One region of the Limnohabitans sp. 103DPR2 genome, then DNA from elsewhere that is predicted to be linked to it. Evidence: riboswitches for the same ligand, from Rfam matches in the RefSeq annotation. Region 1 holds a riboswitch; the other holds the start of a gene.

Evidence for each region. Region 1 has a riboswitch for glycine ahead of L103DPR2_RS05130 (D-amino acid dehydrogenase). Riboswitches for the same ligand answer to the same signal wherever they lie in the genome.
Region 2: it holds a riboswitch for glycine, as region 1 does, so the genes downstream of both, gcvT (glycine cleavage system aminomethyltransferase GcvT) here and L103DPR2_RS05130 (D-amino acid dehydrogenase) in region 1, are expected to answer to the same signal.

Annotation. Positions count from the first base shown of each region.
Region 1 is NZ_CP011834.1:1,034,994-1,051,214, reverse strand. Features, by position in the region: partial or broken gene coxB (cytochrome c oxidase subunit II) at 1-460, opposite strand, end outside; gene L103DPR2_RS05170 (c-type cytochrome) at 512-1,180, opposite strand; gene cyoE (heme o synthase) at 1,379-2,260, shown strand; gene L103DPR2_RS05160 (DUF2189 domain-containing protein) at 2,377-3,117, shown strand; gene L103DPR2_RS05155 (heavy metal translocating P-type ATPase) at 3,114-5,369, opposite strand; gene L103DPR2_RS05150 (heavy-metal-associated domain-containing protein) at 5,409-5,606, shown strand; gene L103DPR2_RS05145 (LysR family transcriptional regulator) at 5,603-6,487, opposite strand; gene L103DPR2_RS05140 (tripartite tricarboxylate transporter substrate binding protein) at 6,599-7,597, shown strand; gene L103DPR2_RS05135 (M20 aminoacylase family protein) at 7,600-8,775, shown strand; glycine riboswitch at 8,786-8,874, shown strand; gene L103DPR2_RS05130 (D-amino acid dehydrogenase) at 9,033-10,310, shown strand; gene L103DPR2_RS05125 (hypothetical protein) at 10,244-10,648, opposite strand; gene L103DPR2_RS05120 (SMP-30/gluconolactonase/LRE family protein) at 10,653-11,573, opposite strand; gene L103DPR2_RS05115 (Bug family tripartite tricarboxylate transporter substrate binding protein) at 11,595-12,569, opposite strand; gene L103DPR2_RS05110 (cyclase family protein) at 12,593-13,660, opposite strand; gene L103DPR2_RS05105 (NAD(P)-dependent oxidoreductase) at 13,674-14,615, opposite strand; gene L103DPR2_RS05100 (RraA family protein) at 14,612-15,292, opposite strand; gene L103DPR2_RS05095 (Bug family tripartite tricarboxylate transporter substrate binding protein) at 15,316-16,221, opposite strand, start outside.
Region 2 is NZ_CP011834.1:2,343,948-2,360,168, reverse strand. Features, by position in the region: gene L103DPR2_RS14410 (hypothetical protein) at 1-63, shown strand, start outside; gene L103DPR2_RS11290 (SixA phosphatase family protein) at 60-650, shown strand; gene L103DPR2_RS11285 (DASH family cryptochrome) at 687-2,030, opposite strand; gene L103DPR2_RS11280 (cryptochrome/deoxyribodipyrimidine photo-lyase family protein) at 2,049-3,578, opposite strand; gene L103DPR2_RS11275 (MerR family transcriptional regulator) at 3,585-4,556, opposite strand; gene L103DPR2_RS11270 (RrF2 family transcriptional regulator) at 4,689-5,204, shown strand; gene L103DPR2_RS11265 (B12-binding domain-containing radical SAM protein) at 5,211-7,115, opposite strand; gene L103DPR2_RS11260 (GNAT family N-acetyltransferase) at 7,182-7,667, opposite strand; gene gcvP (aminomethyl-transferring glycine dehydrogenase) at 7,664-10,567, opposite strand; gene gcvH (glycine cleavage system protein GcvH) at 10,627-10,998, opposite strand; gene gcvT (glycine cleavage system aminomethyltransferase GcvT) at 11,077-12,234, opposite strand; glycine riboswitch at 12,249-12,379, opposite strand; glycine riboswitch at 12,397-12,499, opposite strand; gene L103DPR2_RS11240 (electron transfer flavoprotein-ubiquinone oxidoreductase) at 12,534-14,231, opposite strand; gene L103DPR2_RS11235 (acyl-CoA thioesterase) at 14,368-14,790, shown strand; gene L103DPR2_RS11230 (peroxidase-related enzyme) at 14,814-15,416, opposite strand; gene L103DPR2_RS11225 (CoA transferase subunit A) at 15,497-16,204, shown strand; gene L103DPR2_RS11220 (CoA transferase subunit B) at 16,207-16,221, shown strand, end outside.

The DNA of each region.
Region 1 (16,221 bases):
TGCCCTCGCCTTCGCCTTTGATGTAGTCATAACCCCAACGCCACTGATGGCCTGTGGCCTTGATGGTGAGGTCAGCATTGGAAGTGTCTTTTTGCGCAATCACTGTTTTGGTGGCGGGAATGGCCATGAAAATCACAATGATGAAAGGCGCCAGGGTCCAAGCAATTTCAACTTTGACCGACTCGTGAAAGTGAGCAGGTTTGTGACCCAATGATTTGCGGTGCTTCAAGATGGAATAGAACATCACTCCAAAAACCACCACAAAGATGGCCAAGCAAATGGCCATCATGAACATGTGCAAGTTACCTTGCTCTGCCGCCAACTTGGTTGCAGGTACGTGCAAATTCAGTTGATTGACAGCAGGACCGCCGGGCAAATCTTTGGTTGCGAAGGCAGAAGTTGTCAAACCAGCCAAGGCAAGCGCGCTGGCTTTGGCAATTTTTTTCCAATGTTGGCTCAATTTTTTCACTTTATATCCTCGAAAAACAGTGCTGTAGATGACCAACTGGTATCAACGGAACTTGGACTGAGGAACAACTTTCAGTTCCCCTTGCTGGCTACCCAAATAATCTGCAATCATTTTCAGCTCAGCCAATGAATATTGCTTTGCAACACCACCCATGACGGCATTGTTGCGACCCCAAGTGCTAGAGCCTTCTTCTTTGTAAGATTTCAGTGCCATGTACAAGTAGTCTTTGTGCTGACCGGCCAGCTTGGGGAAATCGGGCGTGGTGGGCTTGCTGTAATTGGCACCGTGGCAACCAGCACAACCGCCTTTGGTCAACAATTCAGCAACTTTTGCGGGTGCAGGGGCAATTTGATCGGGCGCTGGCAAGGTGTTGCCATGCAATTCGTAGTAAGCCGAAACATCAGCCACATCTTGAGGTGTCAAACCCAAAGCAACACTGCGCATGGTGGGGTGCTTGCGCTCGCCAGATTTGTATGCATTCAGAGCATTGGCAATGTACTTGGCGCCTTGTCCAGAAATCATGGGCACTTTGTAGACGGATGGAAAGCTGGCTTGGTAGCCAACGATGCCATGGCAACCAATGCACATGGCAATTTTTTTCTCTCCAGCCTGAACATCACCCTTAAGGTCTTGCGCGACTGACATTTGGCCAGCCATGCCCGCGAACAAAGCTGCCGCAATGGCAAAAGATTTGAAACTCATGGGACGCATTCTGAAAAAATTAGTTGTGGTTGATATAAATCAAATATTATACATAGTTGGCTCTTGGCGAATAAAGCGCAAAGCGCTTTGCGCATGCCAAGCTTGCCTCGGTAGAACATTACTAAAAACTTACTTCCTGAAAATTTTTAGACTCACATTGAGTTCCGCAACTTGCCCTTGAGCGACATTATCCAAACAAAGTCACAAATGAACATTGGCCCCCTTTTTAAACAGTACAACGCACTCACTAAGCCAAGGGTTATTCAGCTGATTGTGTTCTGCGCGCTGATTGGCATGGTGCTGGCTGTACCAGGACTTCCCACGTGGGACGAGTGGCAAAGAATGGCGCTGGCCAGCTTGGGCATTTGGCTGGTTGCAGGCGCAGCAGCGGCCTTCAATTGTTTGGTTGAAAAAACCATTGACGCCAAGATGCGCAGAACATCTTGGCGGCCCACCGCCAAGGGCGAGTTGTCTGACATGCAAGCCCTGATTTTTTCAGCCACGCTGTGCGCCATTGGCTCGTTCATTTTGTTCGTGTGGATCAACCCCATCACCATGTGGTTGACCTTCGCCACCTTCGTGGGCTATGCCGTCATTTACACCCTGATTCTCAAGCCCATGACGCCTCAAAACATCGTCATTGGAGGCGCTTCTGGCGCCATGCCACCTGTCTTGGGCTGGGCCGCCATGACTGGCGAAGTGGGCGCAGAAGCCGCCATTCTTTTCCTGATCATTTTTCTGTGGACGCCGCCCCATTTTTGGGCGTTGGCTTTGTACCGCGTTGAGGACTATCGCAAATCAGGCTTGCCCATGTTGCCCGTTACGCATGGCAATGATTTCACACGGCTGCAAATTTTGCTCTACACCTTTTTGCTGGCAGCGTCTTGCTTGATGCCGTTTGCATTTGGCATGAGTTCTTGGATTTACTTGGCAGGCGCCGTGGTGTTGAGCATCGGCTTCATTGCCTATGCCGTTGCACTGTTTAAAAAATATTCAGACGAATTGGCGCGCAAAACATTTCGCTTTTCGTTGATTCATCTCACGGCGCTCTTTGCAGTACTGCTGCTCGACCACTACATCTTGACTTAAGTCAATTTTTCAGAAGCACTTGGCATTGCGCCACAAGTCTTCATCTAGCGAAACCCCTGATGGTCAGCTGACACACCTGTTCATTAAACTTTGTGCACACCACAAAGAGGTTTTCTATGGCTGCCATTCAATCTGACCTTCCCTTGCTCAGCCCTATGACTTGGCTCATAAAAGGCTTTGATGACATGCGCAAAACGCATTTTGTGGGCGCTTTTTATGGCTTGGTGTTTGTTGTACTGGGATATGCCCTCGCGCTGGTCTACGCCCATTATTGGAAGGCCACCATGGGTTTGACGGCCAGTTTTTTCTTGCTTGGGCCGATTGTCTGTACGGGGCTTTATGAGTTGTCTCGCCAAGTGCAAAAAGGAGAGGAAGTCAGCCTGCCCAAAAGCATGAAAGCTTGGCTGCCCAATTGGAAAATGATGGGCTTGTTTGCCATCCTGTTGACGTTTCTGATGATTGTTTGGGCGCGTGTTTCAATCGTCTTGTTCGCGCTGTTTGCAGACCAAGAATACCCGCATCTGCAAAGTTTAATTTCTCAAATCGTCGATTTCAAAAACATCGAGTTTCTGTTGGTCTGGACGTGTGTTGGCGCCATTTTTGCATCCCTGGTTTTTGCAATCTCAGTCGTCTCTGTGCCCATGCTGCTAGACCGATCAACCGACACCCTAGAGGCCATCTTCACCAGCGCCAATGCGCTGTGGAACAACGCGCTGGTCTGCTTGCTATGGGCCAGCCTGATCGTTTGTTTCATTGGACTGGCGCTGGTTTTTTTCAAACCTTTGTTGGTGATCACTGCACCCCTGATTGGTCATGCCACTTGGCACGCCTATCACGCCTTGGTCTTGCCCGATTAAGGTTTCCAGCGCTTGAGCAGCAAGGCATTGGTCATCACACTGACCGAACTCAATGCCATGGCCGCACCAGCCACTACAGGGCTCAGGTAGCCCATGGCTGCCAGTGGGATGCCTGCAGCGTTGTAGGCAAATGCCCAAAATAAATTTTGCCGAATTTTGGCCACTGTAAGCGCAGAAATTTCCAAGGCGCCAGCCACCAAGGCCACATCGCCCCGCATCAACGTGATGCCTGCGGCTTGCATGGCCACATCGGTGCCACCGCGTCTGCCATCGGCATTCAAATTGGCCATGGCCAAACCCACATCCGCAGCGGCCAATGCCGGTGCATCGTTGATACCGTCTCCAACAAAAGCCACCACATGCGGCGCATCAGTTGAATGGGCTTGCAAACTTTTGACCAAGGCTGCTTTGTCGCCAGGCAATACTTCTGCAAACACCTCATCAGGTTGAAGTCCTAAACGTGCCGCCATGGCTTGTGCTGCGCCTTTGTTGTCACCCGAAATCATGACCAGCCGAAGTCCGCGCTGACGCAATAACTTCAATGCAGCTTGCACGCCAGGTTTGGGCTCGTCGCCAAACGCCAAGACTGCCAAAGGATTGACGCCAGCGTGCGAGCGCTCAGCCAAGATCGAGACAGTGGCACCGTCGGCCTGCATGCTTGCTGCCTGTGCTTGCCACGGTCCGTCTGGCACATTGAGCGAGTCCATCCAACGCAAGCTGCCCAACAACAAATGGCGGCCCTGCACATGGCCTTCGCTACCAAAACCTGGCACCGCCTTAACGTCGTCAGGCACCACGAACTGCAAGCTCTGTGTTTTGGCTGCTTGCACCACAGCATGCGCCAAGGGGTGTTCACTTCCGCTTTGCAAGCTGGCGGCCAACATCAACAGTTGATCGTCCGAATCAGAGCTTGGCACATTTTGTAAATTGACCGACGTCAAGGAAATCAGCCTTGGCTGACCCACGGTCAAAGTACCTGTTTTGTCAAAGGCGACGGTGTCAACTTTGTGGGCAATTTCTAGAGCCTGCGCATCTTTGATCAGGATGCCGTGCTTGGCTGCCACGCCAGTGCCCGCCATGATGGCGGCGGGTGTGGCCAAACCCAAAGCACAGGGACAAGCGATCACCAGCACAGCCACACTGTGAATAAGCGAGACCTCAAGGCTGTGACCCGTGAACCACCACGCCAACAAGGTGATCAATGCCAACACCAACACCACAGGCACAAACACGGCCGATACCTGATCCACCAAACGCTGAAGAGGTGCTTTGGCAGCCTGCGCATCTTCAACCAAGCGAATGATGTTGGACAACACTGTTGTAGTGCCTGTGGCACTGACCGTGACCAGCACGCGGCCCTCACCATTGATGCTGCCACCCGTGACGCGTGCGCCAACATTTTTAGGGACAGGCAAAGGCTCGCCCGTCAGCATGGCTTCATCAACTTGTGTCTGTCCTTCCAGCACCATGCCATCGGCGGCAAAACGTTCACCTGGCAATACCAGCATGCGATCGCCCACCAACAATTCTTCGATGGGAATTTCGACTTCACCATCGGCTGTGATGACGCGCGCTTTTTCAGGGCGCAGTGCATGCAAGGCCCGAATGGCATCGGTGGTTTGACGCTTGGCACGTGCTTCAAGCCACTTGCCTAGCAAAACCAGGGTAATGACAACGGCAGAACCTTCAAAATACAAATGCACCATGTGCCCATCGGCTGCCGTCAGCCACAGCCATATGGACAACAACCACCCGGCTGAGGTGCCAATGGCCACCAACAAATCCATGTTGCCACTGCCGGCTAGCAAGGCATGCCAACCCGCTTTGTAAAAACGTGCGCCCAGAATAAATTGCACAGGTGTGGCCAATAAAAACTGCCACAGCGCAGGCAACATCCAATGCTTACCAAGTGCATCGCCCAACATCGGCAGAACCAAAGGTGCACTGAGCAACAATCCAACAGCGACAGGACCGAAACCAGACCATGCGCCAGCGGGTGCTTGTTCCAAATGTTCTGGGGTCAAGGGCTCGTAACCTGCATCGCGCACTGCACGTCGCAAGCGGGCTTGCTGTTCTTGCGCATTGAGGGCGCCAGACTCTGGCGACTTCCAAGTGACCCTCGCAGATTCAGTGGCCAAATTCACACTGACGTCTTTGACATCGGTCAACTTTCCGATAGCGCGTTCCACCCGCGCAACACATGACGCGCAGGTCATGCCACCAATACCAATATCGCAGGACAATTCAGACATAGGCTAAGCTTACATCTAATTTATTGAGAGGAGTTGATCATGAACAACACATTTCAAGTTCAAGGCATGACTTGTGGCCATTGCGAAATGGCCGTTAAAAAAGCCATCAATCGTTTAGATCCTGAAGCCAAAGTGGTCATCGACCGACCTGCAGGCAAAGTGGACGTAGAGAGTTCCAAAGCGCGCGAAGAAATTGCGCACGTCATTGCAGAAGAAGGTTACACGGTAGCCGCTTAAAGCACCGACAAACGCTGTACTGCTGCCTCGCGCAGCACTCTGGCCAAGGGCACTTCCGACCTTGACTTAAGAGAGACCCAACCAAAGCGGGCATTGGCATTGAGCGCCGGCGTCATTGGCAAGGCCACCAAATCAGGCGCCAGCGCGCGAACAGCCAAGACCACGGCCTGCGTGCTTCTGGCCACATCCAACAAACTCGATACTTCTTCGCAGCGCAATTGGATGAGTTGATCTGGGTGCGCTTGTGCACCATATTTTTCAGTCAATAGGCGCGCCACCTCATCACTCAAGGGCGTTGATGCAATGGGGTAATCAAGCAGTTGCTCAAAGGTGACTTGCTTCAGTTTGGTCAGCGGATGTTTTTTGTTGCACATGAAAGTTCCTGGCAACTCACACAAGGGCTCTACTTTCAAATCAGTCGATGGAGTGAGTGAGCGAATGTCCAGGATCAACGCATCCAACAATCTCTCCCTGAGTTGTTGAACCAACAAAGTGGTGGCACCCCTTGCAATTTCCAAACGTGCGCCGGGACATTCATTGGCTACATAAGTTAAGAGGGGGGTCATCCACAAAGCGCCCGGACCCGAGCCCAATCCCAACTTCAGTTGGCCATGACGTCCTGTTAACAGGTGCTTGCTGCTCTGCTTCAAGTTGTTGGCGGCATCCAGTAATTCGCGCGCTTGCCCCAGGATGTGATGTCCAAAGGGCGTCAGTTCATTCTTGCGCCCCACTCTGTCAAACAAGGCTTGTCCCAGTTCGTCCTCCAGAGATTTGATACTCCGGCTGAGGGCGGGCTGCGTGAGGAACAGCCTTTCAGCCGATTTGCTGAACGAGCCATTGGCGGCCAATTCGATGAAGTGCTTCAGTTGGACCAAGGTCATCGGTTTTTTCCATGCATTTAAATCATGCTAATGAATATTATTATGCATTTGACTTGGATTCAAGCCATTTTTAGGATGAGGGCACTATTTATCCAAAAGAGGAGACAAGAAATGAACGCAGTGGTTGAAAAATGTTTCAAGAGTGCATCCGCAGTTGTGGGCATGTTGCTCGTGGCCGGCACCGTCTTGGCGCAAACCTACCCCTCAAAACCCGTCACGTTGCTGGTGCCCTATCCAGCCGGTGGTTTGTCTGACGTGATTGCCCGCACAGTGAACAACACCTTGTCAAAAAATCTGGGACAGCCCGTGATTGTTGACAACTTGGGCGGAGCAAGTGGTGCCATTGCAGCACAAAAGGTTTTGAACTCACACTCTGACGGTCAAATCATTTTCCAAGGTTCGCCCAACGAATTGATCTTGGCACCCTTGGCGATTTCGGCTGTCAAATTCAAGAGCGAAGATTTCCGTTTGGTGCAAATGATTTCTACAGCACAGATTGCTTTCTTAGCTCGCAAAGATTTGCCTGTGAACAATGTCGATGAATTCTTGGAATATGCGCGCAAAGAAGCCCAGGCTGGCCGCCCCATCACATACGCCAGCGTGGGACCTGGCTCTTTTTACCATTTGCTGGGTGAGCATTTGTCCAAAGTGACCAACATTCCCATGACCCACATTCCTTACAAGGGTGGCGCACCCGCTAACCAAGATTTGATTGGTGGCCAAGTTGATATTTTCTTAGCGCCATTTGGCAAAGCATATGAAGAATTGCAAAAGCAAGGCAAGATCAAAATTTTGGCCATGCTCAACAGCGAGCGTCTGGATTCCGTCAAAGCTTATCCTGCAATTTCAGAAAGCAAGTCACTGAAGAACTTCACTTTCAATATTTGGACAGGCTACTTTGTCAAAAAAGACACACCAGAAGCCATTGTCCAAGTTTTGCATAAAACCATCACGGACTCTCTGAGTGATTCCGCTGTTCGCAGCGGCCTGGAAGCCAACAGCCAACTGGTTGCCAAACCCTTGTCATTGCAAGCCGTTGACAAAGCTTATGCAGATGGCACCGCACAGTTCCGCGCCATTGCCAAGTCCATCAACTTGCAACCGCAATAAACATGACCTACTTGCGCGAAGCGCTCACAGCCCGAGTGGGTGAGTTCATCCAACTGCGGCGAGACATTCACCGCCACCCCGAGTTGGCGTTTGAAGAACATCGCACCGCTGAGTTGGTGGCGTCCAAGCTTGAGTCTTGGGGCTACCAAGTGCACCGCGGCTTGGGCGGCACCGGTGTGGTGGGCACCCTCCAACGTGGCACCAGCACACGCAGCTTGGGCCTGCGTGCCGACATGGATGCCCTGCCCATTCAAGAGGCCAGTGGCGCCGAATGGTCGAGCACCAAGCCCGGTCTGATGCATGCCTGCGGCCATGATGGCCACACCGCCATGCTGCTGGCGGCCGCCCACGAGTTGGCGTTGAACAGCGAGTTTGATGGTGTGCTGCACCTCATCTTTCAACCGGCCGAAGAAGGCGGTGGCGGCGCACTGCGCATGATGCAAGACGGTCTGTTTGACTTGTTCCCTTGCAATGCCATCTTTGCCATGCACAACATGCCTGGCGTACCTGTGGGCAAATTTGTGTTTCGCAGTGGCAGTGCCATGGCGTCCAGTGATTACGTCACCATTCGCGTGAATGGCACAGGCGGACATGGCGGTATGCCGCATCGCGCTGCCGACTCTTTGGTCGCTGCAGCGGCCATCGTCATGGCTTTGCAAACCGTGGTGTCTCGCAATGTCGATCCACTGCACACCGCTGTGGTGACGGTGGGCTCCATTCAAGCTGGCAAGGCCAACAATGTGATTCCCGCGTTGGCCACACTCGAATTGAGTGTTCGCGCTTTGGACCCGGGTGTTCGCAAATTGCTCGAGCAACGCATCAAAGCCATTGCCACATCGCAAGCCGAAAGCTTTGGCTGCATGGCCGAAGTCGACTGGAAAGAAGGCTATTGCGTGTTGGTGAATTCAGAAAACGAAACCAATTTTGCAAGGCAAGTGGCTTTGGATTTGGTCGGCGCTGAGCGCGTTGTTTTAAATGGTCCGCCTTTAACTGGCAGCGAAGATTTTGCCTTCATGCTGGAAAAAATTCCTGGCAGTTATTTGCTCATTGGCAACGGTGATGGCGAATCCGCGGGCGCGTGCATGGTGCACAACCCTGGTTACGACTTCAACGATGACAACATTGCAACAGGCTCTGATTATTGGGTACACTTGACGAAGGAATTCTTCAAGTCTTAATTTAAAGATTCGATTGACATCGGGAGAGATTGCTCCAGAAGCAACGCCGAAGGAGCAACCGCCCCGGAAACTCTCAGGCAAAAGGACCGATGTCATCTTTCATTCTGAAGAGTGGTTTGCGTTTTCGTCCGCAAACCCACCGCAGGAGCAAGCAACACCCCAGCGTGTTGTGAATCTCTCAGGTCCAAAACAGAAGGGGCGCCAAAGGCACAGATGTGTCATGGCCCAACCCTTTGACGTTTTGAAAGATCTGAATCATGAAAACTATTGCCATTGTGGGCGGCGGCATCACCGGCGTCACGACTGCTTATGCACTGGCCAAGCGGGGCTTCTCTGTCACCTTGTTTGAGCGTCACCGCTATGCCGCCATGGAAACTTCATTTGCCAATGGCGGACAGTTGTCGGCCTCGAATGCAGAAGTTTGGACCCACCCCTCCACCATCATCAAGGGCTTGAAGTGGATGCTCAAAAGTGATGCACCACTGCTGGTCAATCCCAAACCCAGCTGGCACAAAATTTCTTGGTTTGCAGAGTTTATGGCTTCCATGACGGCTTACGAAAAGAACACCATTGAAACGGCCAAACTGGCTGTTGCGGCACGTCAACATTTGTTCGCTTGGGCAGAAGCTGAAAACATTGATTTTGATTTAAAGAAGCAAGGCATCTTGCACATTTACCGCGACAAAAAAGGCTTTGACCACGCTGGCAAAGTTTCTGAAATGTTGGCCAAGGGTGGCTTGCCACGCCATGCGGTGACCCCCGAAGAAATGAAAGCCATCGAACCCACTTTGGCTGGCCAATACTACGGCGGCTATTTCACAGAAAGTGACTCTACGGGAGACATCCACAAGTTCACCAACGGTTTAGCCATGGCTGCAAAGCGTTTAGGTGTTCGCACTTTGTATGACCAAGACGTCACCAACATTCAAAGCGACAACAACCAAGTCAAGATCAGTGTAGCCCACTCAGATGCGCCTACCAGCATTCATACGTTTGACAGCGTGGTGGTGTGCGCAGGCGTTGCCAGCAACCAATTTGCTTCACAACTGGGTGACCGCGTCAACATCTACCCTGTCAAAGGCTATTCCATCACGGTCAATTTGAACGACGCTGAAAGCCAAGCAGGCGCACCGCAGGTCAGCTTGCTGGACGACGAAACCAAACTGGTTACTAGCCGTTTAGGCGAAGACCGATTCCGTGTGGCGGGCACGGCTGAATTCAACGGCTACAACCGCGACATTCGCGCAGACCGCATCAAGCCATTGGTCGATTGGGTCAACCAATGCTTCCCCAAAATCAACACCCGCTCCGTGGTGCCATGGGCTGGCTTGCGTCCCATGATGCCCAACATGATGCCCCGCGTGGGTCGTGGCAAAGCTGCCAATGTGTTTTACAACACAGGTCACGGTCACTTAGGTTGGACATTGTCTGCCGTGACGGCAGACATGGTGGCGGAAGTGGTGGCGGCTCAAGCTTCTGCTGAGCGTGCCACGATCATTTCAGGATCGACCAACCTGGCACGTGTGTCCACGTAATAACCGCCGTATTCGGTGTACTTCAAGACAGCACATTGACATGTGCTGCACTTGAAGACGTCGCAGCGGTTGTAGGGAAAGTAGTCCACTGCAATAGGCGCGTTCGGTGAGTCGTAGCGCGTGCCCTTGGGATGGAATTCTTCGAAGGTCAATTCCATTTGGCCTTCGGCTAGTTCTTGCCTAAGAGTGCCTGCAGCTTGCATTTGGTCAGCGGGCCAGCGTGCGTCGGGTACGCTTTCCCAGCCTTTGCAGATTTTCAGGGCGCAGGTGCAGTGATGCGGTGCTTGAGCAGCCAGTGCTTTCAGCTGTTCCGCTTTGAAGGGGTGTTCATTTGACATGCCTCTATTTTGCGCGATGCAAGGGACAACCCGCCACGGACATGTCAGCCCTCAAAATGTTGCCATTCGTAGAGTCTGTGCAATACAAAGTTTTGCGGTCTTTGCCACCAAATGCCATGTTGGTGAGCGACGCGCCTTTGGGTCCCGTCAGAATTTCTTCGGGTTCCGCCCAATGTGACAGCACCCACACATAAGCCAATCCTGGATTGGCCACCAGCAGTCGACCACTTTCATCCATGGCCAAACCGTCAGGACCACTCGGTCCATAGGAAGTGAAAAACTGCCCTACTTTAGACACACTGCCATCGCTCAACAAAGGCATGCGCCACACAGAATTTCCGCGCGTTGCAGCGACAAACAAAAACCGCTCATCGGGTGACAACACGATGCCATTGGGGCTGGGCACATTGTTCAGCAACAGGTCTAACTTGCCATCGGGCGACAGTCTGTACACCCGCCCAGAGGGGTCGTGCATGCCGGTTTGCCCTTGGTCTGTGAAATACACATTGCCCCGGGCGTCCAGCACCAAATCATTCACACCTTTGAAGCTTTCGCTATTGCGGCGCTCAAGGAAAGATTTGACACGCCCCGTTTGAATGTTCAGGCGCATCAAACCGTTTTTGTAATCGGTGACCAGCAACTCGGTCTCGCTTAGAAACTTCATGCCATTGGGCTCACCATCCCATTGCGCCACCAAGTCCCACTCTCCTTTTGGATCAATTCGAAACACACGGCCAAAAGGTATGTCGGTGACGTAGAGGTTGCCATGCGTGTCAAATACCGGGCCCTCCAAAAATGAATCCGCCAATCGCCCGCCCTGATTCACATCGGCCCATTCACTGCGCACGCCAGTCTGCCTGAATTTCTCAGGCATGGCGCTAAATATTTCAAGAGGTCGAATGAGTGGATTTTGAAGTATGAGCATGTGGCAACCTAAAGTGCATTGTCACTCTTTTTTAATGCCCGCAGCCTTCACTGTGGCAGCCCATCGCTGGGTCTCGCCTGCCAAGTACTTTCGAAACTCATCAGGTGTAGAAGCCACAATGCGCGAACCCAGGCTCTCGAACTTGGCTTTGACTTCGGGAATTGCCAACACCTCTTTCACCGCGACCTGCAGACGATTCACAATTTCAGGAGAGGTGCCTTTGGGCAAGAAAATACCGTTCCACTCATAAGACTCATAGGGCTTGCCAATCACTTCGGTAACTGTCGGCACGTCTGGGAAAGCAGGGTTACGTTGTGCAGAAGTAATGGCCAGCGCCCTGACCGTGCCACTTTTGACATGACCACTGATGGCAGGCAAATTGAAAAAGCCCATGTCCACTTCAGCGGCAATCACCGCGGTCACCGCAAGGCCACCACTCTTGTAAGGGATGTGCAGCATGTTGACGCCTGCAGCCTGGTTCATCAACTCAGGTGCCATGTACTGCACCGTGCCTTGCCCACCGGAACCAAAAGTCAATTTGCCAGGCGATTGCTTGGCCGCCTTCAGGAAGTCTTGTGCTGTGGCAAATGTGGAGGTTTTAGGCACCGTCAGCAACATGGGCGTCACACCCACTTGCGTGACAGGAATCAAATCTTTTTCTGCATCGAATGGCATTTTTTGCAAATGTGGATTGATCGACAACGGTGTTGCGTCGTACAAAACCGTGAAGCCATCGGGTGAGGCTTGCGCCACAGCTTGCTCTCCAATGACGCCGCTTGCACCAGCTTTGTTCACCACCACGACGGCGGTGGACAGCTTGGTGCCCAAGTGCTGCGCAATCAGCCGTGCCAACGCATCGGCAGTTCCGCCAGGCGCATAGGGCACCACAATGCTGACAGGCTTACCATCAGGCCAAGCGGCCATGGCTACGGGTGTGCTCAGTGTGAAAGTCACACCTGCTGCCCATAGCAAAGCGTTCATTAATCGTCGGTTCATGTTGTCTTCCTTTTTTAAGTTGTTCAAACTGTCGCAATGGGTGTCACGGGTGATCCTGCTGCACCCGGCAAACGCAAGGGCGGTGCAGTCAGTAAAAATCGAGAGCGCTGATTCGCTCGAAGCCATAGTGCCAATGGCGTGAGCAACCACAACTCACCCAAGTGGATGCCGTTTTTGAACAGGCAATGTTCGTGCAAGGGCAAGCGCGGCCGTTTCATACCAGCAGGCTTGGTGAGTGACACAGATTGAACCAACTCCACGGCAGGGTTGTCGGCCACCAAGCAGGCCAGACGTGTCTCTGTAATCCAATTCAGCAGTTGTGGATCTTCGCCATCCAGACCACTGCCCGTTTCATGCAGGTGTTGTAGGTCGGGTTGCTTGTGCATGTTCAGCAGGGTGTCTGCAAAACCAGTGTGCAAGCACACCATGTCACCGGCTTCAATCTGGACCTTGTCTGCATCCAAAATGCGCATCAATGCGTCATAGCCCACAGCAAGTTTTTTGCGACCCAAGTGTTTTTCCAAATCAATCAACACACCTCGCCCCTGAACGCCATGTGCCGCCAAATTGGCAACACCCAAGGCGTTTGCATCTGGGTCTGGATAGCGTGCCCAATCGTTTGCAGCGCTTGAATCGGTCGAACCGGGGTGAATCTCAACGCCTGCTCTAAAGCCGTTGTAGAAAACAGCTTCAGCATCGCCATCACCGTCGGCATCAAAGCGGCTACCCATGTGGGCCAGACTGTCCCACTGCGTTGAATATTGCGTGTTCATCAGCATGACTTCGTCGCACACGACATCGGTCAAGTTGGGATCTTCTGTGGCGTATGACCAGCAATAGCCCTGAACGCCTGCGCTGACACCATCTCGCAAAGTTCCGTACAAACGCGGGGGCATGCGCCGCGCGTTCAAGGACCGTCCACCAGGCACATCCAAGGGCAAGGACAAACAAAATGTCAGTCCTTCCCTGACCTCCGCAATGCCTTGACGCACCTTGTCTGGTGTGACCAAGTTCATTCGTCCCAAACGATCGTCTGGGCCAAACTCTCCCCAGTGGCTGCCAGGCGGTGCGTTTTTCCAGCGTTGCATCATGATGGCTAGAACCTTATGCAGAAACCGCTTGAGAATATTTACTCAAAACTGCGAGCACATTCTTGGCCGCTCCTACACCCATGTTGATGTAAGCATCGCTGGTAACGCCGCCAATGTGAGGGCTTAAAAAGATTTGTGGCACACCCTGAAAAATGTGAGGTGCTGTCATCGGCTCTACAGCAAAGCTGTCTAGACCTGCGGCAAACACATGGCCACTTTGAACCGCCGCCAACAAGGCGGGTTCATCCACCAAGCCGCCGCGCGCTGTGTTGACCAGCATCACACCAGGCTTGCAAGCGGCCAAAGTTTGGGCATTGATCAACTGCCGGTTTTCTGGCGTGAGCGGGCAATGCAGTGAGATGGCATCGGACTCTCGCCACAGGGTATCAAAGTCAACGGCTTGAATGTAATCGGGCAAGTTTTTGGCGAAGGGGTCAACACCTAAAACTTTCATGCCCATGGCATCGCACATTTTGGCAAAGCGTTGGCCAATGGCACCCAAACCGACCAGGCCGATAGTGCGGCCATGCAGTTCAACACTTTTGTGCGTTGCTTTGTCCCAAAATCCTGCATGCATGCGCTCGTTCAAGTGCACCACCGATTTGGCACAGGCCAGCAGCAAAGCCATGGCTTGTTCAGCCACAGCAGCGGCATTGGCACCCACTGCAGCGCAGACTTCAATGCCGCGCGCTTTTGCGGCTTCTTTGTCGATGGTGTCGGTGCCACTGCCGTGCTTTGAGATGACTCGCAAAGCCGGTGCCGCGTCCATCACTTCAGCCCCCACACTGCCGTAACGAACAATGATGGCCACAGGATTGTGACGCTGGCACAAAGCGACCATGTCTGGCGTCTGCGGTGTTTTGCCTGCATACACAATTTCAAAATCAGTCAGTAACGCCAAAGCTTGCGATGCCAAATCTGCGCCTGTCACGATGACAACGGGGCGCGTACTCACAGCGTTTCGCCTTCTTTTAACACGCCAGCTGCCACCAGCGATGACAGCAACCAAGAAGCGCTGGTGTTGCCTTCCTTGATTTGCGCAATGCGTTTGGCCTCGTCCACCACTTTTTTGTCAGCCAAGGGCAACAAGCCAGGCAGCTTTTCGCGCTCAACCACCACAATGCCATCGGCATCGGCCAACACAAAGTCGCCGGGGTTGACAGACACGCCACCACAAGAAATGGGATGACCAATGCGGCCACCAATGTTTTTGGTGGGGCCATTGGGATTGGTGCCCACAGAAAAGACGGGGAAGTCCATCTCTTCAATTTCCAGACTGTCGCGCACAGCAGCATCCACAATCACACCAGCTATGCCCAATTGTTTGCAGGCTGTCATCATGATGGTGCCCATCAACGCGGCAGTTTGATCTGCCTTGCCATCAATCACCAACACATCGCCAGGCTTGGCCATGGCAATGGCGGCATGGATCATGAGGTTGTCGCCAGGGCGAACCTCCACCGTCAATGCCGGGCCCGCCACTTTCATGTGAGGACGCAGCGCACTGATGCGGCCGTGCATCACACCACGTCGGCCCGCCACATCGGCAAAAATAGCCGCCTGATGGACGGATGCTTTTTGCACCAAGTCGGCGGGCACACGTTCAAAATTTTTAACAATATCTTGGCTCATAAAAATCCCAAATTAAAAATTAATCAGTCAGCGCGGGCGCCGGACTCTTTAACAACCTTGCCCCATTTGACGAGGTCATCACGCATCAGCTTGGCAAATTGTTCAGGCGTTCCACCTGTGATGTCCAAGCCTTGATCGCCCAGTTTTTTGCGCAAGTCTTCTGCGCGCAAGGCTTTGTTCACTTCAGCATTCACAGCTGAAACCACCTCTGCCGGCAACTTGGCGGGGCCTAACAATCCAAACCAGGTGGTGGCTTCAAAACCCTTCAAACCAGACTCGGCCACTGTGGGAACATTGGGCAAGTCGTCTGTTCGTTTAGCAGATGTCACTGCCAATGCCCTGAGCTTGCCGCTCTTGATATGACCAATCAGGGTGGGTACAGAGGAGACGTAGACCTGTACATTGCCACCGATCACATCGGTCAAGCCTTGGGCGGCACCCTTATAGGGAATGTGCGTCATGCGAACGCCCGCTTCTTTCTGCATCAACTCAGTGGCCAAGTGCGCCACCGTACCGCTGCCCGAGCTTGCGTAATTGATGGCATCAGGTTGGGCTTTTGCTGCCGCTAACAATTCACCAAATGTTTTGTATGGCGAATTGCTTGCCACCACAAAGACCACGGGTGAACTGCCGATATTGACAATGGGCGTCAGGTCTTTTGAAGGGTCATAGGGCAGCTTGCTGTAGAGGCTCGGATTGATGGCCAAGTTGCTCGTTTGGCCAATGACCAAATTCAAACCATCGGGCGCGGCCTTGGCAATGGCGTCCACCCCAATATTGCCCCCTGAGCCAGGCTTGTTGTCGTAAATGAACGTCCATTTGGTGTTGGACACCACTTTGTTACCTACCTCGCGTGCAATCAAATCAGTGCCACCACCTGCCGGAAAGGGCACAACCACGCGGATGGGCTTCGAGGGCCAGTTTTGCGC
Region 2 (16,221 bases), 1.3 Mb from region 1:
GACACTTCCACGGCTGAACGCCCAACAGACAACCCGGTTGCCGAAGGCAAGACCGCGAAATGAGTGACCGCAACTTGAAGATGCTCTTGAAATGGCTGTGTGCGGTGTTGTTAGGGATTGGCCTGACGCAGGTCAATGCCAATGCCAGCGAACTGTCCGATCTGCTCAAAAAGTCGGACCACGTGTTGCTGATGCGACATGCCTTGGCGCCGGGTGTGGGTGATCCCGCGGGTTACACACTGCAAGATTGCAAAACCCAACGCAACTTGGATGGCAAGGGGCGTGAGCAAGCGCAGCGCATCGGTCAATGGCTGAAAGCACAAGGTGTTAAAGAAGCAATGGTGTTCAGCAGCGCTTGGTGTCGTTGTAAAGAAACGGCAGAGAAGCTTGGCTATGACGCCCCCGTACACGAGCCGTCACTGAACTCGTTTTTTGACGACATGCGTCAGGGGCCTCAAAGCAATGTGCGTCTTCAGACCTTCATTGCCAAACAACTGAAATTGAAGTCCGACAAAGCTTTGATCTTGGTGACGCACCATGTGAACATTGCAGAATTCATGGGCGAAAACGTGGGCTCTGGCGACATGGTGTTGGCCAAGGTTAGTCCTCAAGGCAAACTCTTGTCCTACAAAATTTACCCCAGTCCTTGAACGCCTTGGGCAATTGACACCAGAGGTCTTAGGACCTCAGTGACGCCACAGCGCCCGGTAGCTGCCTTCAGGGTCATAGTCCTTGGCTTGCTTGTCCGGGTTGAACCTTCTGCCACCTCGCGGGTCAGTGCCGCAGCCACTGAGGTACAGCCAATTGCCCTGGTTGCTGTAAACATCAAAGTCAATCAAGTGCGTTTCAAACCAAGCGGCACCTGCGCGCCAATCGCAGCCCAAGTCATGGATCAAATAGCTCGCCAAGTTTTGGCGCATGCGGTTGGACAAGTAGGACGTGGTGGTGAGCTCGCGCATGCCGGCGTCGATGAAGGGGTGTCCGGTTTTAGCGGCGCACCAAGCTTCGAAATTTTCAGGTGAGTGTGCTTTGTGCACCTGTGTTTCTGTGGTCAGGCCATGACGTCGATAAAGCTTGTGTCCGTGTTTCAAATGCAGCCAGCGAAAGTGATCACGCCAAAGCAATTCGAATCCAATCCAGTAGGTGCTGTCATTGGCGCCGTGCATTGCTTCATAGGCTTTGACTGCAGCCCAGGCTTGCCGCGCTGAGAGCGCGCCATTCGCCAACCAAGGCGACCATTTGGTGGAGTAGTCAACGCCCATCAAACCATTTCGCGTGAGTTTATAGGTGCTAGGCAATCTGCTCTTGCAGTAATGATCTAGGTGCGCCAATGCCGATGTTTCGCCACCCTCGAAGCCGGAGGGGCCCCATGGAAATGCCGAGCGCGGGTCGATGCAGATAGCTTGCGCAGGGGAGGAGCATGTCGCTTCAATTTGAGTTTTCAGCTTCGTCTGCAATCCTGATACATCGGGCAAAGCTGGCATCGAAGCGATCACGGGCAATGGATCTTGGACAAGAATCGTGGGGCGCTCAATCAGTTGCCTGAACGTGGTGAATTGATCGGGTACTTTGCGCACGTCAAATGGCAAATCAGCAGGGCACATCAATGTGGACTGCCAAACTGTTTGAACTTTCAGCTTGGCATCCTTCAATTGTTGGATGTGCGCCTGTTCATAGGGTGCTGCAATGTCTTCACAGACGATCCATGACTCTTGGAAGTGATGGCTTAAAGCCTGCAAGATTTCAACAGGCTTGCCCTTGAGTTGAAACAGTTGGCTATTGAATGCGCTCAACTGTCGAGCCAAGTCCTGCGCAGCCATCTGTGTCCATGCGATTCTTTGAGGTGATGTTCTGGCAAAGCCCCATGGCGTCTGTGCCTCTAGCGCATCGTCGTGAATGTAGACGGGTAGAAGCCAAGTTTGCAATTTTGTGGCGAGTTCTATCGCGCTTTGCAATGCAGGCTGATCATGCAAGCGCAAATCGTTTCGAAACCAATAGATGACGCCTGCGCTTGAATGATGGGATGACATGTGATGGCGATTTCTATTTTAAAAATCAAAGCCCATTTGCGAACTGGCGGCTTGGGATTTGGTGCTGGTGCGGCGTGTTGAAAAAGTTTTGCGCGAAGCGTGTTTGTCGATCACAGCCTTTTTGCCGGCTCGAACTTTGTCATTCTTGCGAAGTGCGTGCAATCTTTCTTTCGCACTGCGGGTCGCCGAACTGAGGTCCACCAAGGGTGTGTGGATTTGAATGGATGATGCGGCGTCAGTGCCTTTAGGCTGACGAACGTTGTCCGGCATTTTCCAGGGCTCAAAAAGCCAGCTGTCTGGGACATTGCGCATGGCTGGTAGCCATCTCCGAACAAACAGCCCTTGCGGGTCGTGGTCTTGTGCTTGCTTGATGGGGTTGTAGACGCGCGTGGTGTTGATGCCTGTCGTGCCCGATTGCATTTGCAATTGACTCCAGTGAATGCCTGGTTCGTAATCTAAAAATTGAGTGGCCAGCCACTCTCCGACTGGCTGCCAGTGGAGCCAGAGGGGGTAGGCTGCTACTGACACCAGCATGGCCCGCATTCGAAAATTGAGCCAACCTGTCTCGCGCAGCATGACGACCGAAGCATCCACCATGGGCCACCCCGTTTGGGCGTTTTTGAGGGCTTCAAAAAATGCCTCGTTGAACGATTCTTCACGCAAGCCGTCATAGCCGCGGTGCATGTTTTGCCATTCAATCTCGGGCTCGCTTTCTAGCTTTTGAATGAAATGACAATGCCAGTAAAGGCGACTCATGAAGGCCTGCAGACCAGCCCGGTGCCGTGAGGCTTGCGGGGGTAATTCTTCAATGTGGGCGCGCGTCATTTGCACCACTTCGCGCATGCTGATGCAGCCATACGCCAGATAAGCCGAAAGTCGCGAGCAGGCATCCGGTGCAGACAAGGGCGATGAAATGCCGCCTCGGTAACCTAAGCTTCGGGCATTCAAGAAGCTACGCAAAACTGCCAGTGCCAAGGGTCGTCCGCCGCGTTGACGGTGGAGGGGATTGTGTTTTAAATGCGCAGGCGCATGCATTGAAAACGGCAAGCTGTTGACTTTGCTTGCAAAGTGAATGTCCTTGGGCTTTTCCTGCGGTGCTTGCATGTGTTGTTCCCATGCGGCTTGCCACTGGTTCCGATTTTTCAAGCGTCTCACCACACCAAATTGCGCATACTCGTGCCACGGGATGCGATGTGTTTCGCACCAAGCCTTAACGTGAAGGTCTCTGGCATAAGTCCATGCATTGCCCGTTTCTTCGTGCGAGTGAATTTCTGTGAAAGACGTCTCTTTCAGTAGGCGATCAAAAACGTCAACAGCTTCGCCTGTGTGAATTTCAACGCAACCGCCCAAGGTCTGCAAATGCGAATTCAAAGCCTGCAATGATTCACGAATGAATTCGAAGTGCTGCAGTGCTGTATCGTTGAGCTGCCAGTAGCCAGGTTCCACAATGTAAATGCAGCGAACGGGTCCACGCGCGGCAGCTTGTGCCAGTGCAGCGTGATCTTGCCAACGCAAGTCACGCTTGAACCAAACGATTTGGCAAGTCATGGGGCGTTAATTTCCCAGTGACTGGAGGTCAATGCCTTCGTGCTGTGCCACCATTTCCAGGGCGTCTTCAAACATGGCGCGCGCCGTACCCGAAATGGCGCTCAGATGGGCATGAATGCGTGCGTCTTCACTGGATTTGTTCAGGCAATCGAGGCTGTATTGTTCAAACCTGGCCAGTTGCATGATCAGCTCGGCCACGTGCTTAGGGCATTCGCACAAGACTTGCGTTGAGATGCCGGTGACGCGCATCAAGGCCATGTCGTCGTATTTGCGAGCTGGAATCGCCGCATGTTCAGCACCCCGGTTGATGGGGCTTGGCAAGTCAACCCTGAGTGTGGCCAATATCAACTCACTCAGCTCTGACTCTGGCAGCGGCTCTCTGCGAACAATCATGCCCCACTGCTTCAAGCTTTCAATCACAGGTGCTTGCCCAAAACTGTAAAGCACGATGACGTGTGAGGCTTGGCTTTTGTCGACCAAGCGACGGATGTCCACTTGCACGCCTGCGTGAAGTGAGTGGCACTGAATGAGCAGCAATTCAGGTTGTTCTTGAAGCTGAGCCTGCAGCATCTCTTCAGTCGAACCAAAGATGTCGGAGATACGCAGCTGAGTAGGGGCCATCTGTTCTGTGAATCTTTTGGATTCCACTCGACTGGCCAAAGGCAACCCCACGATGGCAACTGTGGCAAAAGGTGTTGACCTGTTGGCCGCGTTGGCCTGTTGTCCCAGACCTTGATGTTGTTGGACCAGTTGATTGAGTTCCTGCAAACTGCTCTGAGCAATTTGGCTCACGCTGTGCCCTTGCTCTGTGAGTCTTTTCATGAGCGTGGCTTTGAGAACGTCATCGTCTGAATACAAGCGATGTCGGCTGGCAGTTTTCAAAGGTGAGAAGCATTGGTAGCGCGCCTCCCAAATGCGCAGGGTTGGCGTGGGAACCCCGCTTAAACTTGAAACAGCACCAATTTTGTGGAGATTCATAGGAACTGACTGTTCAGAAAATATTTTATGAATAAGTATTGAGTAGGTAATATTGAATATTTTAAGCGTATTTCTGAGATATTGAATAGATATGCTAAATTAAAGCTGTTCAATAACTAAACAAGGTGTCCTATGCTCAGTCAACGCGCTCATCAAGGCATTTTGGCCATGGCCCATGTCGCTCAAACACCGGCCCATAGGTCGGTCACTGTGGCCAGCATTGCCCAATTTCTAGAATTGTCTGTGTCTTACACAGAAAGCTTGGTCAAAGTCTTGAAGCAAAACGACTTGTTGCAAGCTTCAAGGGGACCTGGCGGCGGTTACCAGTTGAAGAGAGATTTGCAAACCTTGACGGCATGGGACGTTGTGAAGTGCTTCGAAATCAATGACCCATCTGATCACGAAAAGAGACCCAGTACCGAGACAGTGGCAGTTGATCTCTTGTACGAAGAGTATTTGAGAATTGAACAGGACTTTTTGAAAAACTTCTCATTGAGTGCGCTGGTCAGTGCGGTGCCCGCTAATTCGCAGGTTCAAAAAGTGAACAATTTACCGTTCAACTTCAAGCCCTTGCCCAAAGGCTTGATGCCGGTTGCACCCAACTCGGTGTTCGACCTGTCGAAGTTCATGCAACTCACGCACGCTTGAATTTTTTCAGTGCCCTAAGGCTTGTTCAATTTTACGGCGTGAAACGGTGCTCTTGGGAATCTTGAAGGCGGGGGCTTTACCGCCTGCATGTTCCATCAGTGCATCTTGAAACCATGTGCGCACATCTTCTTCCAAGCCAATGCCATGCATGAAGTTGTAGATGGCTTTCTTCAAACCAAGGCCAAGTAGGTCATGGTCAACACCCGTGCGATCAATGAAGCCAATGTCGTTCTTGCCAAATGAAACAGGCGGCAAGGGAATCAATTCGATGCCGTAGTCTTCAGGATTCAAACCCACGGGGGAGTGAACGGTACAGGCAAAGCGATGGAAGAAGCCACTTTGGATACAGCCATTCTCAAAAAGCTGCCGCACGTACTCCAACGCATCCACCGTGTCTTGCACCGTTTGGGTTGGAAAGCCATACATGAGGTAGGCGTGGACCAAGATGCCTGCTTCTGAGAAGCCCTTCGTGACCTGCGCCACCTGTTCTACTGACACGCCTTTTTTCATCAACGTGAGCAAGCGGTCGGAGGCCACTTCCAGGCCACCCGACATGGCGATGCAGCCACTCTCGGCCAACAATTCTGCCAATTCAGGTGTGAAGGTTTTTTCAAATCGGATGTTGCCCCACCAAGAAATGTGCACCTTTCTGCGAATCAATTCTTCGGCCAAAGCTTTGAGGGCTTTGGGAGGTGCGGCTTCGTCGACAAAGTGAAAACCTGTTTGGCCGGTTTCTTTCACAATGGTTTCAATTCGATCCACCAGCAATTGGGCAGAAGCTGTTTCGTAGCGAGAGATGTAGTCGAGGCTGACATCACAGAAGCTGCATTTTTTCCAATAGCAACCATGCGCAACTGTGAGTTTGTTCCAACGACCATCGCTCCACAATCGGTGCATGGGGTTGAGCATGTCGAGCAAAGACAAGTAGTCGTTCAAAGGCAAGCCATCCCAAGTGGCGGTGCCCACTTCTTCGAAGGGCACATCGGGTTCTGACCAGTTCATCAATTGAACGGTGCCAGTGTCTGGTTTGCGAACAAAGGTTCTGACCAAACGTCCTGTAGCACGCTGACCTTGCAAATGTTCAAGCAAGGCCAACAAAGGACGTTCGCCAGAATCTAAGGTCACAAAGTCGACGAAGTCAAACACGCGAGGCTCTGTAAGTTCGCGCAGTTCGGTGTTCACAAAACCACCGCCCAGTGCAATGTGAATGTGCGGGTGATGCTGCTTGATGCACTGCGCAATTCGGAATGCGGCATAGACCGCGCCAGGAAAGGGCGCGGACAGCAGAACCAAAGACGGCTGATGCTGTTCAATGGCCTTCAGGGTGAGTGCTTGCAGTGTCTCGTCCATCAATGTCAACGGTGCGGCCAAGGCTTCAGCCAAAGGCTCAAACGTGGCCTGGCTGCCCGCCAAGGATTCACCATAACGCACAAATTCAAAACGGCTGTCGACGGCGTCGCGCAGCACATCGGCCAAGTCGTTCAAGTACAAAGTGGCCAAATGGCGTGCACGGTCTTGTTGACCTAGGGCGCCAAAGGCCCAGGCCAAGGGGTCGGCTGATTCGCCATCGTCGTAAGCGTCCAGCGCTGTAAAGCGTGGCCCTTCGGGCAAGAAGCCTCTGCCTGCAATGCGGTGGCTGAGGGTGCTGTCCTTGCCTTGCAAGAAAGCAATGGTGGGGGCGATGGTGTTTTCGTAGCGCTCAAAGAAATCCAAGAAAAAATTAACGCTGGCACTGCGCTTGGCTTCTGGCAGCAAGAGTGCTTTGTCGCGAATTTGCGCCATGCCATGTGGCGTGAACAAATTCAAGACCAGCTTGAGGGCCAAATCTTCTTGTGTTGCAGCCACCCCGCGCGAACGTAAAAAGCCCGTCAGATAGGCCGTCGACGGGTAGGGCGTGTTGAGCTGCGTCATCGGGGGGATGACGCTTAAGACGCTAAAAGGCTTTGAATTCGGTGAGGGGTTCATGCACCCGTGACTTTACAGCCACTTTTGCATGAATTGAGCTTGTCCGGCAGCTGGATCGAGTTCGTATTGTTCAAAACCAAAGCGTTTGTAGCTTTGCATGGCTGGTGCGTTGCCACTTAAAACCTCCAGGGTGAGCTTGCAGCAGCCTCGCGAAAGGGCATGGGCTTCGGCGGCTTGAAGCAGCGCTTGGCCAACACCCTGGCCACGGTGACCGTCCAAGACGGCAATGTCGTGCACGTTGAGCAAGGGCTTGGCTTTGAAGGTGGAGTAGCCTTCAAAGCAATTGATCAGGCCAATGGGTTGGCCGTCTAACCAAGCAATGAAACTGGCAGCGCCTGGAATTCGTGCCATGTCTGCGCACAAACGCTCAGTAGCCTCTTGCTTGAGTGCCTCGCCGCCGCCCATCGGATCTTGCGCATAGGCGTCGAGCAAAAAGACCAGTGCTTTTGCATCATTTTCGTTGAGGTAATCAACGCGTTGAACTTGTAAAGTGCTCATGAGGCGTAGTCGCTCATGGGCACGCAGTTGCAGAACAGGTTGCGATCACCGTAAACGTTGTCCACACGGCCCACTTGCGGCCAGTACTTCACGCTACTCAATGGGCGTCCTGCTTGCGCAGCACCCACTTCGCGCGAATAAGGACGGTTCCAATCTGCGGCCATCAAACTGGCGGCTGTGTGCGGTGCATGCTTGAGGGGGTTGTTGTCTTGTGGCCAATCGCCGTTTTCAATTTGGCGCACTTCGTTGCGAATCGCAATCATGGCGTCGATGAAGCGATCAAGCTCTTCCAGGGTTTCGCTTTCGGTTGGTTCCACCATGAGAGTGTTGGCCACTGGGAAGGAAAGTGTCGGTGCGTGGAAGCCATAGTCCATCAAGCGCTTGGCCACGTCTTCGGCCATCACGCCGCTGGTCTCTTTCAAGCCGCGCAAATCCAAAATGCACTCGTGGGCCACGTGACCCGCTTTGCCGTTGGCGCCGACGCTGGCATAAAGCGTTGGGTAGTGATCTGCCAGGCGTTGGCTGATGTAGTTGGCAGCCAAGATGGCGGCTTCTGTGGCGTGCTTCAAACCTTCTGCGCCCATCATGCGGCAATACATCCAGCTGATGGGCAGCACGGCAGCATTGCCCAAAGGCGCCGCAGACACAGCACCTACGCCGTTGACTTTCAAGCCGCCGGTGGCATGACCTGGCAGGTAAGGGACCAAATCTTCGACCACACAAACAGGGCCTACACCTGGGCCGCCACCGCCGTGCGGAATGCAGAATGTTTTGTGCAAGTTGAGGTGGCTCACATCGCCGCCAAATTCGCCAGGCGCTGCAACGCCCACCAGCGCATTCATGTTGGCGCCGTCCACATAAACGCGGCCGCCGTGTTGGTGTACCAGTTCGCACAGCGCTTTGACTTGCGTTTCAAAAACACCATGCGTGCTGGGGTAGGTGATCATGACCGCCGCCAAATTGGCGCTGTGCTGTTCACACTTGGCTTGGAGGTCCGCCATGTCGACATTGCCTTGCGCATCGCAAGCCGTCACGACCACTTGCATACCCGCCATTTGAGCGCTTGCGGGATTGGTGCCGTGGGCGCTGGAGGGGATGAGGCAGATGTTGCGATGGCCTTGGCCCTTGGCTTCGTGGAAAGCTTTGATGACCAACAAGCCAGCGTATTCACCTTGTGAGCCTGCGTTGGGTTGTAAGCTGATGCCTGCGTAGCCGGTGGCTTGGCACAACCACTCGCGTAGCTGTTCATCTAGCAGGGCATAGCCCTTGAGTTGATCGGCGGGTGCGAAGGGGTGCACGTTGGCAAACTCAGGCCACGTGATGGGAATCATCTCGCTGGTGGCATTGAGCTTCATGGTGCAAGAGCCCAGCGGAATCATGCTGCGATCGAGGGCCAAATCTTTGTCGCTCAACTGGCGGATGTAGCGCAGCATGCCTGTTTCGGAGTGATAACGATTGAACACAGGGTGCGTGAGGTACGCACTGGTGCGTCGCAAGCCAGTAGGAATGAGGCTGGCGCGACCCTTCTCAAAAGGTGTCCAGTCGGGCAGGGCTTGGCCACCTTCTGCAAAGCTAGACCAAAGGGCTTCAATATCGTTGCGCGTTGTGGTTTCGTCCAAAGACACGGCAATGCTGTCGGCTGAGAGCTTGCGAAGGTTCATGCCTTTGAGCAAGGCTTTTTGTAACACGGCATCTGTGCGTGCGCCGGTGATCACTTGCAAAGTGTCGAACGCAGATTTGTGCGCCAATTTGCAACCCAGTTGTTCTAAGCCCTCTGCCAAAACGGCTGTGTAACTGGCCACGCGTTGCGCGATGCGCTTCAAACCGACGGGACCGTGATACACAGCGTACATGCTGGCCACCACGGCGGGCAAGACCTGTGCCGTGCAAATGTTGGAGGTGGCTTTTTCGCGGCGAATGTGTTGCTCGCGGGTTTGCAAAGCCAAGCGATAGGCTGGGTTGCCATGTGCGTCGACACTCACGCCCACCAAGCGGCCAGGCATGGAGCGTTTGAAATCGTCACGACACGCAAGGTAAGCTGCGTGCGGGCCACCGGCGCCCATGGGCATGCCAAAACGTTGGGTGGTGCCCACCACAATGTCGGCATCCAATTCGCCGGGGGGTGTGACCAAGGTGAGGGCCAACAAATCTGCGGCAACGATAAAGGCGGCTTGCGCAGCGTGGGCCTGTGCAATGACATCTTTCAAATCGTGAATCATGCCCGCTGTGGAAGGGTACTGCGCGACCACTGCAAAGTAGTCGTGTTGCTTCATCAACTCAGGCGCAAAGCCCACCAACACATTCAAGCCCAATGGCGCAGCACGTGTTTGAATCACCTCAATCGTTTGCGGATGGCAATCGCCCGCCACAATGATGTTGTTGCTTTTGGATTTGACCGATCGTTTGGCCAGGGTCATGGCTTCGGCAGCTGCTGTGGCTTCGTCCAGCATGGAGGCATTGGCAATGGGCATGGCCGTTAAATCGCAGACCATGGTTTGGAAATTCACCAAAGCTTCCATGCGGCCTTGGCTGATCTCGGCTTGGTAGGGCGTGTAGGCCGTGTACCAGGCTGGGTTTTCCAAAATGTTGCGAAGGATCACGCCGGGTGTGTGATTGCCGTAATAGCCCTGGCCAATGAAACTTTTGAGAATCTTGTTTTGTTGCGCCATGGCTTTGAGCTCTGCCAATGCGCTGGCTTCAGTCACTGGCGCAGGCAACTTCATGGCTTGGCTGCGCGCAATCGAAGCTGGCACGATGCTTTCAATCAAAGCACGCCTAGATGCCACACCAATGACGGACAACATGTGATGCTCATCTGCTTCACTGATGCCAATGTGGCGTGCAATGAATTCACTGTCGTTTTCGAGTTGGCTTAAAGGGGTGGCAGATGACATCAACATGGTAGGGCTTTCAAACGCAAAGTTCGATCAATACAAGCAACAAAGTTTCAATTCAGATTTCAGTGGGATGCCGCAAACGCTGTGTACGCTGTTTCGTCCAACAACGCATTCACTTGAGATGCATCTGACAACTTCACTTTGAAGAACCAACCGGCACCCAGGGGATCGGTATTGGCCAAAGAGGGATCTTCACGCAGGGCTTCGTTCACTTCTGTAATTTCACCGCTGATGGGCATGTACACATCGGCTGCAGCCTTCACAGACTCGACCACGCCAGCCACAGCTTTCTGTTCAAAGCTACTGCCAACTTCTGGCAACTCCACAAACACCACATCACCCAAAGCGTCTTGCGCATGGTGCGTAATGCCCACAGTGGCCACATCGCCTTCAACCTTGATCCACTCGTGCTCTTCGGTGTACTTCAAACTCATTTTTCTCTCCTTGAATAAATTAATTGGGGTCAGATCAACATTAATTATCGGGGTCAGATCACAATTGTTGGGTGCTATTTAGCCGCGGTAATAACGATTGGGAACAAAAGGCATGGCACTGACCGTCATGGGCACAGCTTTGCCGCGCACCATGGCATTCACAACCGTGCCCATTGCAGCATTGGCTGCGTCCACATACCCCATGGCCACAGGCACATTGGCGGTGGGACCTAGCAAACCACTGGACACTTCACCGATCTTGACGCCCTGCAAGCTTTGCAGTTCCACATGTTCGCGAACGGGCACACGTTCTTGCGCAATCAAACCCACACGTTTGCGAGTCAGGGGATGCGTGCCATCCAATTGGCCCAACACGATGGTGGCACCAGGGAAACAGCCAGCGCGTGCGCCGCCTGTGCGACGTACTTTTTGAATGGCCCAGTTGAGACCTGCTTCGATGGGTGTGGTGGTGGTGTCGATGTCGTTGCCATACAAACACAATCCCGCTTCGAGGCGCAGGGAATTGCGAGCACCCAAACCAATGGGCTTCACTTCCACTTGCGCTAACAAAGCGCGGGCGAACGCATCCACTTCGGTGTTGCCGACAGAAATTTCAAAGCCATCTTCACCGGTATAGCCAGAGCGTGTGATGAACAGATCCGCACCTTGCCATTCAAACGCTGCGCCAGTCATGAACACCAACTTTTCAACGCCTGGCACCATGCGTGACAAAGCATCAACCGCTTTAGGACCTTGCAAAGCCAAGAGGGCGCGCTCGGGCATGGGAATGACTTTGCAACGCGAACCAATGCGCGCTTGAATGTGCGCAATGTCGCCCGCTTTGCATGCACCGTTCACAATCACAAAAATATCGGTGCCACGGTTCACAAACATCAAGTCGTCAATGATGGTGCCTTCGTCGGTGAGCAGCAAGCCATAGCGCTGCTTGCCCACTGGCAAATCGATTACATCGACAGGCATCAAGGATTCAAATGCCGCAGCAGCATCGGGACCGACCAAACGCAATTGACCCATGTGCGACACATCAAACAAGCCCGCTTCGGCGCGTGTGTGATGGTGCTCTGCCATCAAACCCATGGGGTATTGAACAGGCATGCTGTAGCCCGCAAAGGGCACCATGCGTGCGCCAAGTTCGATGTGCAAAGCATTAAGGGGGGTGTTGAGCAAAGCGGTGTCAGCGGACAATTCAATTCTCCAAGGGCAAAGTAAAACCATGACCGAAATCATGGGTTGCCCTCGCTGTCCGCTTTACCTGAGCGATTCGCCGGTTGTGTCTTTCGGGGGAAAGACTCACTGCGGGTTGCGCCTTCGGTGGAGGGTTCGACCGGATGGTCCGCCCTCTCTCTCCAGTGAGGATGCGTTGCTAAACAAAGTTAACAACGTTTGTCAGTCCTGGGTACCTGAGCGTTCAGAAATATAAAAATTTCCTGCGCCTTCGGTGGCAGTCTTTTACAAGCCTGCACTCTCCTGACGGCTCAAATTATAAACAGGTCTTTTGAACCTGCCAGCACTTTTTACATGCCTGAGTAGTTGGGTCCGCCACCGCCTTCTGGTGTGACCCAGACGATGTTTTGCGTAGGATCTTTGATGTCGCAGGTTTTGCAATGCACACAGTTTTGCGCATTGATTTGCAGGCGATCGGATTGGTCTTCGTTCTTGACGTACTCGTAAACGCCAGCAGGGCAATAACGCGCCTCGGGGCCTGCAAATTTGGCCAAGTTGATGCCCACCGGCACGCTGGCGTCCTTCAAGGTGAGGTGCGCTGGTTGATTCTCTTCGTGGTTGGTGTTGCTGATGAACACACTCGACAATCGATCAAACGTGAGCTTGCCATCGGGCTTGGGATATTGAATGGGTTGGCATTCGGCAGCAGGCTTGAGGTAAGTGTGGTCGGCCGCTGCACGGCGAAGCGTCCAGGGCACATGGCCGCGCAACACAAATTGCTCCACACCGGTCATGAGCGTGCCCACTGTGCGGCCTTTTTTGAACCACTGCTTGAAGTTGCGGGCCTTGTTCAACTCGGTGTGCAACCAGCTGTTCTCGAAAGCTTCTGGGTACGCGCTGAGTTCGTCATGCGCGCGTCCAGCTTGCAATGCGTCATAGGCCGCTTCGGCTGCCAACATGCCAGTCTTGATGGCTGCGTGGCTTCCTTTGATGCGGCTGGCATTGAGATACCCCGCATCGCAACCTACCAAGGCGCCACCTGGGAACACTGTTTTGGGCAAAGACAAGAGTCCGCCTGCCGTAATGGCACGCGCACCATAAGAAATGCGTTTGGCCGGCGCAATGCCTTTGGCCTCGTCGCCTTCAAAGTACCAACGGATGTTGGGGTGCGTTTTGAAGCGTTGGAACTCTTCAAAGGGGCTGAGCCAAGGGTTGGTGTAATCCAAGCCCACCACAAAACCCACCACCACTTTGTTGTCTTCCATGTGATACAAGAAAGAGCCGCCGTAAGTGTTTTCGTCTAAGGGCCAACCGGCGCTGTGCAAAGCCAAACCAGCTTTGTGACGTGCAGGGTCAATTTCCCAAAGTTCTTTGATGCCAATGCCGTAGCTTTGTGGATCTTTGCCATCGTCCAATTTGAATTTGGCAATCACTTGCTTGCCCAAATGGCCGCGTGCACCTTCGGCAAACACGGTGTACTTGGCGTGCAGTTCCATGCCCAATTGGAAATTGTCGGTGGGCTCGCCATCTTTGCCGATACCCATGTTGCCAGTGGCCACACCCTTGACGGAGCCGTCGGCGTTGTACAAAACTTCTGCCGCTGTAAAGCCAGGGAAAATTTCCACGCCCAAGGCTTCGGCTTGTTCGCCTAACCAGCGGGTGAGGTTGCCCAAGCTGATGATGTAGTTGCCATCGTTGTGAAAGCAGGGTGGCAGGGCGAAATTGGGGACGCGTGTGGCGCCGTTTTCAGTGGTCATCAAGAAGATGTCTTCCGTGACCGGTTGATTTAAAGGGGCGCCCATTTCTTTCCAGTTGGGAAAGAGTTCAGTCAGGGCAATGGGGTCCATGATGGCGCCCGACAAAATGTGCGCGCCGGGCTCGGAACCTTTTTCCAACACCACCACAGAAACTTCCGTGCCTTTTTCTTGGGCCAATTGCTTCAAGCGAATGGCCGTTGACAAACCTGCTGGGCCACCGCCCACAATCACCACGTCGTATTCCATGGATTCGCGGGGACCGTGTGTATTCAAAATCTCTTCGGGTGTCATGGTGGACTCACATCAAGTTGAAATTTAGGGGCCAAATATGGCAATCTGTCCATTTTAAGCGTGGAAGAGGCAGAATCTGCCTTCATCAAGTCACCTAAATGATGACTTAGGCCAATGCAATTAGTCGAGATGAACGATGAAATTTGAAATACCAGAGATCAAGAAAAAAGTTCACGAAATGATCATCCCCATTCGGTGGGGTGACATGGATGCCATGGGGCATGTCAACAACACGGTTTACTTTAGATATCTGGAAACCGTGCGCATTGATTATTTTCAGTCGATTGGCTGCGAGCCTAATCCGCAAGGGCAGGGGCCCGTCATCGTGAATGCCTTTTGCAATTTCTACAAACAGCTGGAATACCCAGGGAATGTGCTGGCCAAAATGTATGTTAGCGACCCTGCGCGCACCACTTTTGAGAGCTGGTGCACCTTGGAGCTGGTGGACAAGCCTGGTGTGATTTACGCGGCAGGCGGCGCCACCACAATTTGGGTGGATTTCCCTTTGCAAAAAGCCGTGAACTTGCCGGACGAAATCAGGGCTCGCGTGACGCCCTGAAAAAGCAAGCCGCCGAGAGCCTGTTATTTTTGTTTGGGCACGCGACCCATCAAGTAAAACTCAGGATTGGGCATCATGTTGCTGAAGCTGGCCATGCGGTTGGACAAACCAAAGAAGGCTGTAATGGCCGCAATGTCCCAAATGTCTTCGTCGTCTAAGCCATGCGCATGCAAAGGCGCAAAGTCGGCATCTTCAATTTGGTCGCTGTGCAAACACACCTTCATGGCGAAATCGAGCATGGCGCGCTGCCGCGGTGAGATGTCTGCTTTGCGATAGTTGACCGCCACTTGATCGGCCACCAAGGGCTTCTTTTCGTAAATGCGCAGGATGGCGCCATGGGCCACCACGCAATACAAACAGTTGTTGGCCGCACTGGTGGTGGTGACGATCATTTCGCGATCGCCTTTGGTCAGGTTGCTGGTGCGACCTACAGACTCGGGCACCATGAGGGCGTCATGGTAAGCAAAGAACGCGCGCCACTCTGCGGGTCTGCGCGCAAAAGCCAAAAAGACTTGCGGCACAAAACCAGCCTTTTCTTGCACCTCCAAAATCTTGGCGCGAATGTCTTCGGGAACATCTTTGAGCTCAGGTACGGGGTAGCGTTGGGCTTTGGCGGTGCTGGTCATGGTCAATCCTTGTCAGTTTTCCGATTCTATTCACCTATTACACTATGGGTTTTAAGTCTTTCCCCTCTTAGGAGTGCCCTGTGAACAAGATTTTCCCCTCTGCGGCCGAGGCGCTGAAAGGCGTCGTGGCAGATGGTCAACTGCTTGCTGTGGGTGGCTTTGGCCTCTGCGGTATCCCTGAAGCCCTGATTGATGCGCTGCGCGACTCTGGATGCAAAAACCTCACCGCCATTTCGAACAATGCGGGTGTCGACGGTTTTGGCTTGGGCAAGTTGCTTGAAACACGTCAGATTAAAAAAATGATTTCATCCTATGTGGGTGAGAACAAAGAATTTGAGCGTCAGTTTTTGGCGGGTGAATTGGAATTGGAATTCACCCCCCAAGGCACGCTGGCTGAAAAGCTGCGCGCCGGCGGTGCGGGCATTCCAGCCTTCTTCACCAAAACAGGCGTGGGCACAGTGGTGGCAGATGGCAAAGAGCTGCGTGAGTTTGATGGCGAAACTTACGTGATGGAGCGCGCTTTGGTGCCTGACGTGTCTTTGGTGAAAGCATGGCGCGCCGACAAATCAGGCAACTTGCAATTTCGCCTAACAGCGCGCAACTTCAATCCTGCGGTGGCCATGGCCGGCAAGGTGTGCATTGTGGAAGTTGAAGAGATTGTGGAAACCGGCGACATGGTGCCCGATCAAATTCACTTGCCTGGCATTTATGTTCATCGCTTGGTGCTCAACAAGCACCCCGAAAAGCGCATTGAAAAACGCACCATCACAGAGAAAGCAGGAGTCTGAGCATGAGCTGGAATCAA